4 regions of the Paenibacillus sp. ICGEB2008 genome follow, and region 2 is predicted to be linked to each of the others. Evidence: riboswitches for the same ligand, from Rfam matches in the RefSeq annotation. Region 2 holds a riboswitch; each other region holds the start of a gene.

Region 1 (3,981 bases), on a different contig from region 2:
AAGCGCTTCCCCCGTGTCCTATGTGACTGTAGATCCTCTATACACTATTGCACTGGAGAACAAGCATATTAATAATAGCCTGAAGGCTGAATTGGATGAAAAACAACAAACCCGTTGGAGTGTAAGTGTAACCAAGCTGTTGGAGACACTGCTTGGAAGTCTGTCATGGTGAGGTGTCTATAGATGCGGACTGTTATAAAAGAAGGCTGGGCGCTGGTACGCATACGCTTTTATATCGTTATCATTTTATTTCTGTATCGTCTGCTGTGGGGAGTATTTCTCTATAGGCTGGTACAGTCTGCCGTTATCCCGCTGCTGCTACGTTATCCTGATCAGAGCCAAAACGAACTGGGAAAGACCTTGTTTTGGATGGAGGGCCAGATCGCCTTGATGGACAGCCGGGAAGTACATGTGTACTTGTGGATATTACTAGGGGCGACCGTACTGCGCATACTAATCACTCCCTTCATTAGAGCTGGCATATATCAAAGCCTGCATACCGATGCGTCTGAACCGCAAAGCCTGTCCTTCTTCAAGGGGATGAAACGCCACGGTATGTCATCGCTATTGTATTACATCATCGAGTTGGGTTTGCTGCTGCTTCCCGCCTTTTGGGTGGTACCGAGACTCTATCCTATTGTAGTAGGAACGTTGCAATCTTCCTCTTACCTGCTACATTTGTTGCCCTATGCCATGGGGTGGATAGCTTACGGTTGGGTCATTCGGCAGTGCATCCTGTATATGCAGTTGGGCACTGTCAGTGGTCACACCATACTATCCTCCCTGCTCGCCTTCTTTCGCCAGCTTCTTCCGGCTGTTGGTGTATCCCTGTTGCTCGGTACTTGTGTGTTGCTAGTTTTCGGTCTATTTGGCACCGTGGCGATGATTTGGACGGGTATGTTGGCACTGATTCTCCAGCAATCGTATCATTTTGTTACCAGTCTGGTCAGGCTGTGGCATATCAGTTCGCAGTATCGGCTATGGCACATCGATATCTCCAGCAGAGGCTAACCTCTCACAATATGCTCTCTCCTGTATTTTCAGCTGTCGAAAAAACTTTTTTCTTTCCCGTGCAAACAGCACATAACTGAATACTGTTAACAGAATCTGTTCCTGGAGCGTTAGGAACAGATTTTTTTTGTAACTTTTTGCGATGAAACATTTGCCAAAGCCTGCTGTCTTTGTTACAATAATCGCAGTGAACTGATAGTAACAACTTTGTAATCTTTATTGTAACCTTTATCTTAAAAACATCGTTGTCGTGAATACTGCTCTCCAAGGTGCACATCTTAAGTTAAGCCTAATTCCTGGCACCTAGGAAGCGGGGGAACCAGTTTGGGTGAATTGATCTCGCAACAGAGTGGTCATAGGGGAACCTTCTACCGAATCCTTAAGCTAACCTCGCAGGCATTGGAAGGGGTATATTTTTTTTGAAGAAGAAGCTAACGATCGCAGCCATGGGTCTCGCCATTGCCTTTACATCTTTTACATTCGGTGGCAGCAGTGCATTTGCAGACTCTAAGATGGACCAGGTCATCCAAGATGCCAAAGGAACGAACTACAGAAGCGGAGGCACTACACTCGAGGGATTCGATTGCTCCGGCTTCACAATGTATGTATTCAACAAACTGGGAATTAAACTGCCGCATCAATCTGGATCACAATTCAAAATGGGTTCTTCTGTATCCCGCGATGAAATGAGACCAGGCGACCTGGTGTTCTTCAACACCACAGGAAGAGGCGTTTCCCATGTAGGTATCTTCGTAGGTGAAGGGAAATTCGCCCACTCCTCGACTTCACGTGGTGTAGTAGTTAGCTCACTGAACGAAAATTATTACGCTAACCGTTATGTCGGTGCAAAAAGAATTATGAGCACAGACGCTTACCATTCTGTAGCTTCAGATATTCCTGATGACGACAACGTAGAATAACTACCGCACAGCAAGCTAACCCTAGCCGCAATTTGATTCTGGCCGGAATCGAATTGCGGTTTTTTATGTCCACTACATCAGCAATGATTATCATTACTGACGAACTGACACCTCAAAAGGTTTCAATTTTAGCGAACATCGTCGGTTTTACCGTCACCGCTGGGGGAGCATATGAGCAGTAAATCCTTCTTATTGAATGTATACCCGACTTAGGTACGAAATAAACACGCTTGCCATTCTCCTACAACTTGTCTACAATCTGTGGTTAATGATTGAAGTACCTGCATAAGGAGGAATGGAAAAGTGCCGGCCTCAATATCCAACTACCGGATCGTACCGATGGACGAGCATCAAGCGGCTGAAATCTGTGAGTGGCGCTATGATCCCCCCTACAACATATACGGCTGGCTTCCCTGGGAACAAATGAAGGCACTTGAAGTCGAATTTGGAAGTCCCACGCTTCGCCAAGAGCAATATGTTGCGGTCCTGGACGAAGAGAATGAGCTGACGGGATTTGCTCAATATTTCCCTATGGTCGGTGTGACCCGGCTGGGTCTTGGAATGCATCCCGAAAGATGCGGACATGGCACAGGCTCCGATTTTGTCCGGGCCATTGCCGAGGAAGCCAGACGACGTCATCCGCAGAATGAAATTGACCTAGAGGTTCTCACTTGGAATCAGCGGGCTATCCGAGCCTACAAGGCAGCTGGATTTGAGCTGACGGATACCTATGAACGCCAGACTCCAGATGGCAGAAAGCCGTTCCATTGTATGGTATATCGTCCTGAACAACAGAATCGGGTTCTATAAATAAGAGCGCCTTCACTATACAACCGCGATGTTGTATAACGAAGGCGCTCTTCATATATACGACAGATCATTACAAACTCAATGACTGCTGCGCATTTTTTCGAAAGCTTCATTATATTGTTGGGCTTCCTTAATATCTACGGCCATAATACCGCCATCGTCCCAGGAGGTCAAACGCAGAGTCACGGTCTTGTAATCAATCGTAATAAATGGATGGTGATTAAATGCCTCAGATATAGCGGCAACTTCATCCACGAAGGCAATTCCTTTCATAAAACTGGAAAAATTATATTTCCGAACGATCCAACGTCCTTCCTCCAGTTCCCAGCCCTCCAGCTTCTCCAGATGTGCTTCAATCTCTTCTTGTGTAAAAGGCATGTTACGAACTCCTCCCCGTTTATACGGAAGCCTTTTAGCCGCTTAAATGCGGCCAAAACTACGATATATTGGTGTACATATTACCACGGCCCCGTTGATAAATCCATAAGACGGCCATCAAATCAATGGGACCGACGTCAGCTCCTCATCCCCGATGAGTACATAGATCCGGTGCTGCTCCGGCTCATAAATCACAACACCGCTGCCTACAGTGATTATAGGTTCTGTGCCCAGTGCATAAAATAAGTCTTCTGCCAAAGCCTCATTGACTTCCTGGCACCCCGCTGGGTCCAGCCTGTCCCAATCTTCTGCTTCCATTTCAAAAAATTCATAGCTATCTGGAATGCGTCCCACAGCCTCTGTCAAATCGTTCAAAATTTGTTCATACTCGCGCCCATGCTTTACTCCCATGCTATTTCCTCCAGTGGTTCAGCGATTCAATACATAATCACTTTATTATACCGGAAATTCGCCCTTAACAAAAAAGAGAGTTTTGTCGATAAATACTATAATCCGTCTCATAATGACGCGCTTGGGGCAAGGACGACCCATGCGGCATGAAAGGATTCAAAATCTATTCTCATGGATGAGGTGTATCATGCAAATTACAACCATTATTGGACTTGTGCTCGGGCTTTTGTCACTGGTCGTCGGGATGATCCTGAAGGGCGCGCCAGTCGTCAATCTGGTCAATAATCCCGCTGCTTACATGATTATTTTCGTCGGAACAGCAGCAAGTATATTCATGGCGTTTCCGATGGATGACATGAAACGGGTGCCAAAGCTGTTTAAAATTATTTTCACCCAGCAGAAATTGCTGGATCGCAAGGAGCTTATCGGTACATTTACCGAATGGGCATCC
Region 2 (3,981 bases):
CATTATGTATCAAGCCCAGGTCATTAAGAATATTACCTACGAAGGCTTAAGTCCGTTCGTAATCGCAGCCGCTATTTATTTTGTAATGACATTTAGCTTATCTAAGCTGTTGGGTTTATGGGAAAGGAAGTTGAGAGCCAGTGATCACCGTTAAACAACTGCGTAAATCATTCGGTAAGAATGAAATTTTAAAAGGCATTGATATAGATATCGCCAAAGGTGAAGTAGTCGTCATTATCGGCCCGAGTGGTTCGGGGAAAAGTACGTTTTTGCGTTGTATGAATCTGTTGGAACAGCCAACAGAAGGGGAAATCTTGTTTGAGGGTGAGCCGATTACGGCCCGTGGTCATAATATTAATGCGACTCGAGAGAAGATGGGGATGGTTTTCCAACATTTTAATCTGTTTCCGCATAAAACAATACTGCAGAATCTGACGCTTGCACCAACGCAGGTGAAGAAGCAATCGGGGAAAGAAGCGGAGAAAATTGCGTTGGAGCTCCTGCGGACCGTGGGTCTTGAGGATAAGAAGAATACCTACCCGAACCAGTTATCTGGCGGTCAAAAGCAACGTATAGCGATAGCACGTGCTCTCGCCATGCAGCCGCACGTAATGCTGTTTGATGAACCTACCTCTGCCCTGGACCCTGAAATGGTTGGAGAGGTTCTGGATGTGATGAAGAAGCTTGCTGAAGGCGGCATGACGATGGTGATCGTGACGCATGAAATGGGCTTTGCTCGTGAGGTAGGAGACCGAATCATCTTTATGGACAACGGTCAAATTATAGAGCAAGGTACGCCGGAGCAAGTTTTCGGAACTCCAAGCCATGATCGTACCCGTGATTTTCTGGCTAAAGTGCTGTAAGAAAATGCTTTTATGAATTATTGACAAAGCCCTCTCGTGATGATATTTCACGGAGGGCTTTTCTCTTTTTGTCACCATATCTCCATATTTTCGTAACAAAAAACCGATTTTTGATGACAAAATTGTAATGGATATAGTATGATGTTCAAGGTTCCCAACATTTTCATGCAGATAAGGTTACAAAATTGTGATATTATGCAGTAAGCCAAAACTTACCGGGGCAGCAGCAATGATAACAATTACTCAGGTGCTGGGCTCAAACCATGGGAAGTGCGGGGGACGTAACAACGGCAATTATTCCAATGCGTCATATAGATGTTGTGGAATATGCCTAGGGGTGAATTGCACAAGCATAGGGCTTCTCCTGAGTCCGAATCCGACAGCTAACTTCGCAGGCATAACAGAGGAGGTACATATCTTTGAAACACTTAAAACATATTGGAAAAACCATGAAATTTGCGGTGCTTGCCGCAGCGATTGCAGGATTGGCACAGACAGCTGGAGTAGCAAATGCTGCTTCGCTTCATACTGCCAAAGAAGGCGATACTTTCTTTTTGCTTGCTCAACGTTATGGGGTATCGGTAGATGACTTGACGAAGGCTAACCCGGATATTGCGTCCAACAACATATATGCAGGTCTACAAATTAAAGTGCCAGACGAAAAAAAGTGTGAAGGCGGCTTCGGATTCGAAACCACAGCTTCTTACGGAGAAAGCACCAGCGAATGAGAGGCCAACAATTGAAGCATGGGGCAAAACATTCAATTACAGTAAAGTTGTTGATGTTAAAGCAACAGCATATTCAGCCGCAGCTGATGAAAATGGCAAATGGGGTGCAGTCGATTACTACGGTAATCCGCTTAAACTGGGTACAATTGCAGTAGACCCGAAAGTCATTCCTATGGGAACAAAGGTGCTAGTTACAGGCTATTCCCATCCCGGCTTGCCAGACCATTCTTTTGTAGCCGTTGCCCGTGATCAGGGCAGCGCTATTACCGGAAAGCGGATTGATATCTTTATCCCTGGCAACAAATCATTCGTGAACGACTTCGGCTTCCAAAATGTGAAACTGTACGTTATTGATAAATAGCATTGTGCATATATTTGAATTCATTAAACATAATATATATTATGTAAACTTAATATTATAGCACACAACATATAACTGGGACGACTTCTTATCAGTACGGTCGTTTATCGCTAAAAAAGGCTGTCTTACAAGCAGAAGCATTCTGCTCGTCAAGGCAGCCTTTTTACGTTGTTGGTATATACGAGGCTTAGACATACTGTTATTTTCGTTCCGATGTGTGAAGTAGCCGGGGGACTGTGACAAACTTGTAGCCCTTAGCTTTTAAAGAGTGGATTAGACCCGGCAAAGCTTGGACAGTACCTTGCAAGTTGGAACTTTGACCTCCACCTGCATGCATTAAAATAATGGAGCCAGGTCTGGTAGCCGGGATCACGTTACGCTGAATCTGTGTTTTGCTTAATCCCTTCCAGTCTAGAGAGTCCACATTCCAATTGACGATCATGTACCCATGACGACGCGCCCACTGAATTTGAGGCTCCGTGATTTCACCATAGGGTGGTCGTATCAATCTGGGCCGAAAACCTGCGCTGGCTTCTAAAATACGTTCTGTTTTTGTAATCTGGTGGCGAAAGCGTTCTGGTGTGGCCTTCCTGAAATCCGGATGAGTATAGGAATGGTTTCCTATAGCATGACCCTCGCGGATGATGCGGCGTATGATCCCCGGATGCTTTTCCGCACGATGGCCGACGATAAAAAACGTAGCTTTGATACCGTTTGCGTGTAATACGTCCAAAACCTGCGGCGTATACCTTGAATCGGGCACATCATCAAAGGTTAAGGCAATTTGGCGGGTGTGCGGGCCGCACATTTTAAAAATGTCCGCATGCTTTTTTCGTAGCATCGCTAATGTTGGAGTAGCTCGATCTTTACTTTGATATACCGAAGTAGCGACAGTAGCTTCCTTGGGATGGGGCGTTCCGATGTTGGGAGGCGTGTCAGCGTGAACGGGAAAACTTGAAAATGCTAGTAACAGTGCTAAACATGGCAACACTCCCCTGTACCGCATTTGTATTCCCCCTTTCCGTGCAGTGGTACCTAGTGGTGCTCTCAGCTATTATGTACCTGTCCTATTAAAATTATGCTGGTGATTGAGTGAATTCCTACACGACTGAAGAGAAGCACATCATGAAGCGGATATCCGTGAAGATGACGAAGTAAACGCGCATATTCTCTTAAACATGAACGAAAACTGGAGCATTTTCGTAAGTTTTAGCCTTACAAAGGATTCGGTATACCGTGACAGCTGGTGTATAATGGGGATGCTATTCATAATGCTACAGACTTAGAATTGAGGGAAGGATGGATAAAAGTGACCGACTTGTTTACTCCTTATCAATTAAAGGGGCTTTCTTTAAGAAATCGGATTGTCATGCCCCCAATGTGCCAATACAGCGTGGAGGCCAAGGACGGCAAACCGACGGATTGGCATTATGTCCATTATGTGAGTCGCGCGGTAGGAGGGACTGGACTCATAATTGTGGAAATGACAGCGGTTCATCCGGATGGGCGCATTACGGATCGTGATTTGGGCATTTGGAGTGATGAACATATTCCTGCATATCGTAAAATGGTAGAGGAAGTCCACAAGTATGGTGCCAAAATTGCCATTCAATTAGGCCATGCCGGACGCAAGGCTGAAGATGCTGAGCCACCTGTAGGCCCGTCCTCGATCCCCTTTAGTGAACGATTTAAAGAGCCGCACGCTTTGACGCGAGCAGAAGTCAAGGAACTGGTTCTTGCCTACAAAGAGGGGGCGCGCCGGGCGGTAGAAGCTGGTTTTGACACGGTAGAGATTCATGGCGCTCACGGCTATCTAATCCATCAATTTCATTCTCCTTTAACCAATACTCGAGAAGATGAGTATGGGCAGGATTTATCACTGTTTGGTGTTGAGGTGATACGTGCTGTTAAAGAGGTACTTCCTGCTGATATGCCTGTGCTAATGCGGATATCTGCCAAAGAATATGTCCAAGACGGATATGATGTTGAATACATAGCAGCCATAGGGGAACGATATCGTGATGCGGGT
Region 3 (3,981 bases), on a different contig from region 2:
AAATAAATTGAATGGGGTAAAAGACAGGCTTCCTGCCGAAATAAGGAATTATTTTGTCAAACAATAGACAAATATATAGAAATGTAAGTAAAAAAAGGAGATGAAAACCTTGGATTTATTCGACACTCATACTCACCTGGATGCCCCACAATTTGACGAAGACCGTGAAGAAGTTATAGCACGTGCTGTCGAATCAGGAGTAACACGGATGATCAATATCGGATTTAATCGTGAGACCATTCCATCCACCATGAAGCTGGCTGAGACGTATGATTTTATTTATGCGGCCGTTGGATGGCATCCGCAGGATGCTATTACAATGCAGGAGGGGGATTTAGAATGGATTGCATCGTTATGCAGTCATAAAAAGGTTGTAGCGATCGGAGAGATCGGTCTGGATTACTATTGGGATACATCACCAAAGGATGTACAGCAGCGGGTGCTTCGAAACCAAATTGGTCTGGCACGTGAGCTCAACATGCCAATTGTTATCCATAACCGGGATGCACATGAAGATATTGTGAGAATTTTACGTGAGGAAAAGGCGAGCGAGATTGGCGGAGTCATGCACTCCTTTTCTGGGAGCTGGGAGACCGCTAAAATGGTGCTGGATATGGGCTTTCACCTTTCCTTTGGCGGGCCCATAACGTTCAAAAATGCCAAGCAGCCAAAAGAGGTACTGGCCCAGGTTCCGCTGGATCGTCTGCTGATTGAAACGGACGCGCCATACTTGACGCCTCATCCGTTTCGCGGGAAGCGAAATGAGTCGGCCCATGTGAGATTGGTGGCAGAGGCAGCCGCCCAAATTAAGGGAATTACGGTGGAGGAATTGGTATCCATTACGACCCAAAATGCTTTGGAACGATTTGACATTCAGTGAAAAAGCGAAGAAATCAATCAAAATAAAGAGATAGACGGAGCTAATTATGATTTTGTTGCAGGAAACTCAAGAATATTACAATTTTTTAACCGAATATTTTAAAAAATGTACTTGAAACCTGCTTTACAACATGCATGTAAACAGGATATCATCTTTTCAGTGAATTGTTGTTGAGTGTAAACATCAACAAATCATTTCATGAACCAGTCTCGCTGAGTCCCTTTTGCAGGGAACGGGGGAACCGATATGGCTTACAGTACGTCCGGCGTATGTGCAAGAGAGAATGTCTCTTCAGCAGCCGGCTCAACCGAAATTCATTTCCCGAATGGGATGAACAGGTAGAGAAGCCGTATTTCGATTTCTTTCTGGGTCTTCGGGGTGAATGTGAAGGCGACCGCCATGAGCGGTTGACCTAAGCTAGGGCGACTCTCTACGTCCGAACCCGACAGCTAACCCCGTAAGCGTAACAAGAGAGAAGCCATCTCGTGCATGAGTTTTCCCGCATATTCACACATGTCGGAAGCCACGAAAGAGCTCTCTAGTCTCTTTCTTTGGCTTTTTTTGTTGTGAATAAAAGAAAATCTGTCATCATACTGTGGTTAAACAGGGGAGGACAGCATGCCGCGAAGACGGGTACATGGTGCAGGACAGTCGCAGTACGGGCTTGTCTTGTAGAAAATCTGTTATAGTCACGTCAACGATCAACTATGTCTTACTCCAGACGGCGGGCTATGTAAGGAGGACGGAGGAAATGGGCATTTTCCGAAAAGAGGAGACCCATGAGTCACGCTCATCCAGCATGTCTTACGTATTACGTTGGAAGCAAGAGAATGTGCGCCAGGCTGCTTTGGTTGCTATTTTTCTAATCGCACTAACGATTATGATTTCAATTCTGATGTACACGCAATCTAAAAAACAAGTCTTTTTTGTCATCGATGGTAAGGCATCTGCAGTAGAAACCCGGGAATCCAAGCTCCAAGATTTGCTCAATGAGCATTCTATTTCACTTCAGCCGCATGATACAATTTCCATGCCGCTAAATGGAGCAGTACAGGATGGGGATCGCGTAGTCATTAAACGTGCCAATCAGGTTAAAGTATCCTCAGGCAATAAGACGAAAAAGCTGTACACAACAGAAAATACAGTAGAGGGTGCCATTCGCACTTCGGGCTATAAATTATCATCAACGGATAAAGTTTACCCTGCGTTGGATGCCTCTGTTTCAGCTAACATGGACATAAAAATCGTCCGTGTGAAGAAACAGCAGGTCGAACAGAAAAAACAAGTGCCTTATCAGGTCATCAAAACGGCAGATCCAAGTCTCTATAAAGGCGATAATCGAGTCATTCAAAGTGGCAAATCGGGTGTGGTAGTCCAGCATGTTCAAAAGGTATACCATGATGGAAAATTGGTATCCAAACAGCTGGTCAACAAGGAAGTCGCACAGAATCGTGTGGATAAGGTAATTGCGGTAGGAACGAAGAAAAAACCGGTCGTTCTAGCTGCTTCCATCGGCCCTAAAGATGCAGTTAAGGCTACAAAGGTTAGTTCGGGCAGTGCTGTCCGTAAAGCAGGTATTAATTTTAATTATAAAAAAGTTTTACAAAACGTCTCCATGACGGCGTATTCCGCACAGGAGCCAGGTATCGGTACACGTACCGCCTCCGGCACACGTGTCACGGAAGGACGCACCATCGCTGTCGATCCGAGTGTAATTCCAATCGGGTGGTGGGTGTATATTGAAGGGGTGGGCTTCCGCCGTGCGGAGGATACCGGTGGCGCGATTAAAGGCCACAAAATCGATGTGTATTATGAGAGTTTGAGCCGGGCCAACCAATTTGGTCGTAAGCACGGTAAAACCGTATATGTTATCGGACCTGTAAAGCCGGAAATCAACTAAAACAGGTTGTGTATGTTGAGGACAATGCGATAGTATTAACAACATAGTTATGCCATGCTAAGAAGAGGATACCCTCTTCTTATTTTGTTTTCAAAAGCAGGGAAAGATAAATATATGTTGCTGTGTAGCAGTGGAGGGAAACGAAGATGATCAAGGAAGTGATCGTGGTGGAAGGCCGGGATGATACGGTAGCCATTCGCCGTGCTGTCGAAGCAGATACGATAGAAACTGGCGGTTCAGCCATTAATAAAATGACGCTGCGGAAAATTGCATTGGCGCAGGAACGGCGGGGGGTCATTATTTTAACTGATCCCGATCATGCAGGGGAGCGTATCCGTAAAATCATCGCCTCCAAGGTACCCGGCTGCAAGCAGGCTTTTATACCTGAGGCAGAGGCGACGCGCAAAGGGGATATTGGCGTAGAGAATGCCTCGCCGGAAGCCATCAGACACGCTCTCGCGCGGGTACATACGACAGTGGAAGGTGCCGAACCGCTGATTGAATGGGCGGACCTGATTGACGCTGGACTTATTACCCATCCCAATGCTGCTGCACGCCGTATGGCCTTGGGGAATGTACTGGGTATTGGCTATTGTAACGGAAAGCAGCTACATAAGCGGCTCTCTGTATTTCAGATCAGCCGTGAGGAATTTGCCAGTGCGCTGGCACAAATCGAAAGTGAAGGATTGTGATATCCGTATGACAGGGATTCAAGATATAGCAACACCGCGGCGTACGAAGGAAATTATTCAAAAGCACGGTTTTTCGTTCAAAAAGAGCTTGGGACAAAACTTTTTGATTGATCAAAATATTCTGAGCAAGATCGTAAATGCTGCCGGTTTGGATGATACAAAGGGTGCGCTTGAGATCGGTCCGGGGATTGGAGCTTTGACTGAAAAATTGGCGCAATCGGCTAAGGCAGTTACCGCTGTCGAGATTGATCAGCGGCTGCTGCCCATTCTTGAAGAAGTGCTGGCCCCTTACAATCACGTAAAGGTTCGTCATGGAGACGTATTGAAGCTGGATTTGCGTGAGGTGTTCGCAGTCGATTTTGCAGACGTGAGCAAAGTGAGTGTCGTCGCTAATCTGCCGTATTACGTCACTACACCGATTCTGATGCGTCTACTGGAGGACAAGCTTCCTTTGGAGAATATCGTCGTTATGATTCAAAAGGAGGTGGCTGAGCGCATGGCTGCGTCTC
Region 4 (3,981 bases), on a different contig from region 2:
AGGAGGAGTCGTAGAATACGGCTCCTCTTTTTCACGGGTTCAAACATGATTCGATTAGGTTTTTTAGGACTAAACCAGTAAATGATGTAGCCTACAATAGCCGGAAGTAAGATCCAGAATAAACCGGCGCTCACATTCACGGTGTCTCCCAAACTGATCACACTAAGCCCCATTAATATGCTGTCAAAAATAACGTGGCTGAACATGGCAGCGATAAAGCCGTAACGCAGGAACACGAAGCTAAACAGCAAACCAAGAAAAGTCAGCTCAATAGGTCTTGAAATCACTGGATAGATTGGATAAAGCGTATGTCCCAGTGCCCAAATAAGCGTAGTAATCAGACAAGCAACAAACGTATTTTTGACTATTTTTTTTACCATCGGAATACCAAATAGACGGTAAACAGTCTCCTCTCCAATACCTGCCATCCAGGCCATAATCGGTAGTAGCCATGGATAAGCCATATTGTAAGGGGATTGCGTGGCGTCTGTAGTGGAGAACGTATTAAATGTACGCTCCAGTACAAAGAACAAAATGGATTGTACGCCGAGTAAAATGAAGGCCCACAAGTAACCGACATACATACTGCGAAGCACATACAGCCCGTAGCCGGGCTCTTTGGCCCGTGGCCATGCATTGAGTCCAACCTGACGCATAAGGCCGTCACCACCAACCAAGGAGAAGTAGAGAGCTACAGCCATGAAGAAGGTAACACCGACCTGGAATACCATAAGAAATATAAGCATGCCCTTACTGCCTGCTTCAGCCTGTAATAAAGGCAGCATGTTCATGGTCCCAGCTATACTAGCAATAAAATAAACAATGGACAGAACAATACCGCGTACAAATGAAGTATGTCGTCGGGTGAGTGACGCATACACAATGGCAAGTACACCCAGGACAAAGCTAAATAGGGCATAACCCGCATAAGTCATCCAATTCGCCCAGTATGTTTGATTTTTAACATAGTCGGTATAAGACGAAGGGGCTGAAAAGCTTTGGGTAAATGAGCGAACATCCCCATCTTCAAAGGTAAAAGCCAGCGTAAGGACCGAGGCGCCGATTTTCTTTTCGTCCACGGTATATTTTAATCCACCTTCCCCCTCAGTGGTCGCAAGCTTCAATTCCGATGGATTAAAGCCAAAGCGTTTGATCCATTTTGCTGCAGCCTGTTCCTTAGCTTCAAGCGTCATGTCGCCCTCAGCTATACGTACAAGCTTGCTTCGTGCTTGTTCATCTGTAGAAACATCAGCCTGTGTGTAATTGGTGCTGGAGGTGATCCGCTTAAAGCTAACGACCTTCCCAGTGGATAAATCCACATGAATTTGCAGCTTGCCCTTCGCTGAGGAGTCAGGCAAATCAACCCGAAAGGTTTCATAAGGATAATTTTTTTTCCATGTACGATCGTACGCTTGAAGCAGTTTTTCTCTGGATAAATAACCGTACAAATCTGTTTCAGCCTGATAGGTCACGACAGGCTTCTCTGGCTGTGATTCCGTATAGCCCAGCTCAGAACGGGCGAAGTCCAATGCGTGTACGATCGCTTCTTGTTTGCTGATGACCTTTGCATTCATCAATGATTCCGGACTTGGATTGCTAAGCGAGGGAATAAGCAATTGAAAGATAAAAAAGCAAATCAGGCCAACCCCGCCCAGCAAGCCTAATTTTTTGAAGTTGGCCGTGAGCACGACCGGTTTCCCGATAGGATTCATGAGTTTCCTCCTTAATCTGTAAATAAGAACATCCATTAAAGATATCATACTGCACAGGTTCCCGCCAACAGACCAGCGATATTCATGAAAACAGAGTGAAAGCACTTTAAAGTTTTAATAAAATTAGATAAGCTGTGATTAAGCGATGCCCAATCGCAAATTAAAGCCAATTTCACGTTTTTTCGGCGAAATCGGTTTTGTGATCTGGATAGAGAAGGATTATAATCTTGAGGCAATGCCTATGAAATATATGGGTAATGACATACATTTAAGCCGAATTTCTGTGAGAAAACGGGGGAACCATGTTACTGGGGTGAATTTTACAGCCGATCCTGATGGACCGGAAGTGTAAATAGGGCATACTGTGCTGCCCGAATCCGTCAGCTAACCTCGTAGGCTGTGGGCAGGAACCAAGTCAGGCACTCGGTTTTCCGGTGTCTTTTTTTGTGTGTATAAGTGTGAATAAAAGTTTGCTGAGTTAAGGACGCTGCGCGTTCCATTTGATCTTCCAATCGCTGTTGCCACTGAATTTTTTTTGATTTTCTAGACCTTGATACGGGTAAAATTCAGAGTCAAAGGCGAGCGCTATCGCTTCTCCAGATTCAAATGGACCGCTTCGCTGCTGCCCGCCTTAAAGTCATCAAACGTTCCATGAGGTAGTTACGTATAAAGTGTAGTGAGTATTGAAAGGCAAAAGTATCCCGCTTTGCGGATACTTTTCTGATTTATAAAAGAAACTGAAAAGAATTGGTGATTTTATGAGCTGAGCGATCTCCATGCTCATAGTTCACCAAGGAGGAGAAGTGATGAATAAATGAATCCCAATGCAAGCTGGCTTCGGCTTTCTCCACCGCAAATATTCGTTGCAGGCTTTGCCATTATCATTCTAATAGGTAGTTTATTGTTAATGCTGCCCATTTCTAATACAACAGGAAAACCACTTGCGTTTATAGACGCTTTGTTTACTGCCGCTTCCGCGACCTGTGTAACTGGGCTTGTCGTTAAGGATACAGGGCTCTTTTTTACAACCTTTGGTCAAATTGTCATCGTTGCGCTGATTCAGATTGGCGGACTTGGCTTTATGACTATGGCTACCTTGATCGCGCTGGTGTTCAAGCGTCGGATTTCCTTGCGGGAGCGCCTTATTTTGCAAGAAGCGATGAATCAGACCTCTGTCGAAGGAATTGTCGGATTGATCCGCAAGGTGCTATGGTACTCGCTGATGATTGAGGGCGTATGTGCAGCTATTTTTTCGATTCGCTGGTCATTTGATATGCCTGTCGGCAGGGCGATTTATTTTGGAATCTGGCATGCCATTTCCATGTTTAATAACGCTGGTTTTGATTTGTTCGGTGAATTTCGTAGCCTGACAGGTTATGTATATGATCCGATTGTTAATTTTACAGCCATGTTTCTCATTATTTCGGGTGGTATTGGTTTTGTAGTGATGTCTGACCTGGCAGATTATCGCAAGCGTAAGAGACTGTCCTTGCATACCAAGGTGGTACTCAGCATGACAGCTGCTCTGATTGTCGTCGGGACGCTTGTCATTTTTGTATTTGAGTTTACGAATCCGAAGACGCTTGGCTCGCTTGATTGGGGTGGTAAACTGCTGGGTTCTTTATTCCAGTCCGTTACCCCTCGCACCGCAGGTGCCAACACGCTGGACATTGCAGGCTTGCGGCAGGCTACGCAGTTTTTTATCATCATACTCATGTTTATTGGGGCTTCGCCTGGCTCCACTGGAGGCGGGATTAAGACCACTACATTTGCTCTGCTCATTGGAGCGGTGTTTTCGATGCTGCGGGGACGGGAAGACATTGTGCTGTTCCGGTACCGACTTGCGCAGGCACGCATTTATAAGGCTTTGACTATTACCTTGCTGGGGTTGCTGTTCGTGATTGGGGTGACGATGATTCTGTCCGCAACCGAAGATCATCATTTTCTGATGATCTTGTTCGAGACGGTGTCTGCCTTTGGTACGGTAGGACTGTCCATGGGGCTTACACCTGATTTGACAGTTGTAGGCAAGCTGGTGATTACTCTGACGATGTTTGCAGGCAGGCTGGGTCCACTCACGCTAGCTTATGCACTGGGACCGAAAAAGGGTAAGGAATTGTATCGTCATCCAGAAGGTAAAATAATTATAGGGTAAGGGAGTTTTCGAGTAGATATGAAAACGCAGCAGTTTGTAGTCATTGGCTTGGGACGGTTTGGCTCAAGCCTGGCTTTGCAATTGGTGGATATGGGGTGCGAGGTGCTGGGCATT

The links. Region 2 has a riboswitch for cyclic di-AMP ahead of C400_RS0117260 (3D domain-containing protein). Riboswitches for the same ligand answer to the same signal wherever they lie in the genome.
Region 1: it holds a riboswitch for cyclic di-AMP, as region 2 does, so the genes downstream of both, C400_RS0112900 (C40 family peptidase) here and C400_RS0117260 (3D domain-containing protein) in region 2, are expected to answer to the same signal.
Region 3: it holds a riboswitch for cyclic di-AMP, as region 2 does, so the genes downstream of both, C400_RS0111465 (3D domain-containing protein) here and C400_RS0117260 (3D domain-containing protein) in region 2, are expected to answer to the same signal.
Region 4: it holds a riboswitch for cyclic di-AMP, as region 2 does, so the genes downstream of both, C400_RS0113555 (TrkH family potassium uptake protein) here and C400_RS0117260 (3D domain-containing protein) in region 2, are expected to answer to the same signal.

What each region holds. Positions count from the first base shown of each region.
Region 1 is NZ_AMQU01000013.1:15,075-19,055, reverse strand. Features, by position in the region: gene C400_RS0112915 (M1 family metallopeptidase) at 1-172, shown strand, start outside; gene C400_RS0112910 (hypothetical protein) at 184-1,011, shown strand; cyclic di-AMP (ydaO/yuaA leader) riboswitch at 1,288-1,425, shown strand; gene C400_RS0112900 (C40 family peptidase) at 1,431-1,931, shown strand; gene C400_RS0112895 (GNAT family N-acetyltransferase) at 2,235-2,741, shown strand; gene C400_RS0112890 (4a-hydroxytetrahydrobiopterin dehydratase) at 2,820-3,119, opposite strand; gene C400_RS0112885 (hypothetical protein) at 3,237-3,530, opposite strand; gene motA (flagellar motor stator protein MotA) at 3,718-3,981, shown strand, end outside.
Region 2 is NZ_AMQU01000016.1:474,174-478,154, forward strand. Features, by position in the region: gene C400_RS0117250 (ABC transporter substrate-binding protein/permease) at 1-154, shown strand, start outside; gene C400_RS0117255 (amino acid ABC transporter ATP-binding protein) at 141-863, shown strand; cyclic di-AMP (ydaO/yuaA leader) riboswitch at 1,107-1,276, shown strand; partial or broken gene C400_RS0117260 (3D domain-containing protein) at 1,283-1,952, shown strand; gene C400_RS0117265 (polysaccharide deacetylase family protein) at 2,152-2,958, opposite strand; gene C400_RS0117270 (NADH:flavin oxidoreductase/NADH oxidase) at 3,262-3,981, shown strand, end outside.
Region 3 is NZ_AMQU01000010.1:80,493-84,473, reverse strand. Features, by position in the region: gene C400_RS0111475 (HD domain-containing protein) at 1-67, shown strand, start outside; gene C400_RS0111470 (TatD family hydrolase) at 110-880, shown strand; cyclic di-AMP (ydaO/yuaA leader) riboswitch at 1,081-1,360, shown strand; gene C400_RS0111465 (3D domain-containing protein) at 1,632-2,780, shown strand; gene rnmV (ribonuclease M5) at 2,927-3,472, shown strand; gene rsmA (16S rRNA (adenine(1518)-N(6)/adenine(1519)-N(6))-dimethyltransferase RsmA) at 3,480-3,981, shown strand, end outside.
Region 4 is NZ_AMQU01000014.1:90,363-94,343, forward strand. Features, by position in the region: gene uvrC (excinuclease ABC subunit UvrC) at 1-14, shown strand, start outside; partial or broken gene C400_RS28585 (CPBP family intramembrane glutamic endopeptidase) at 1-1,712, opposite strand, end outside; cyclic di-AMP (ydaO/yuaA leader) riboswitch at 1,974-2,126, shown strand; gene C400_RS0113555 (TrkH family potassium uptake protein) at 2,527-3,867, shown strand; gene C400_RS0113560 (potassium channel family protein) at 3,886-3,981, shown strand, end outside.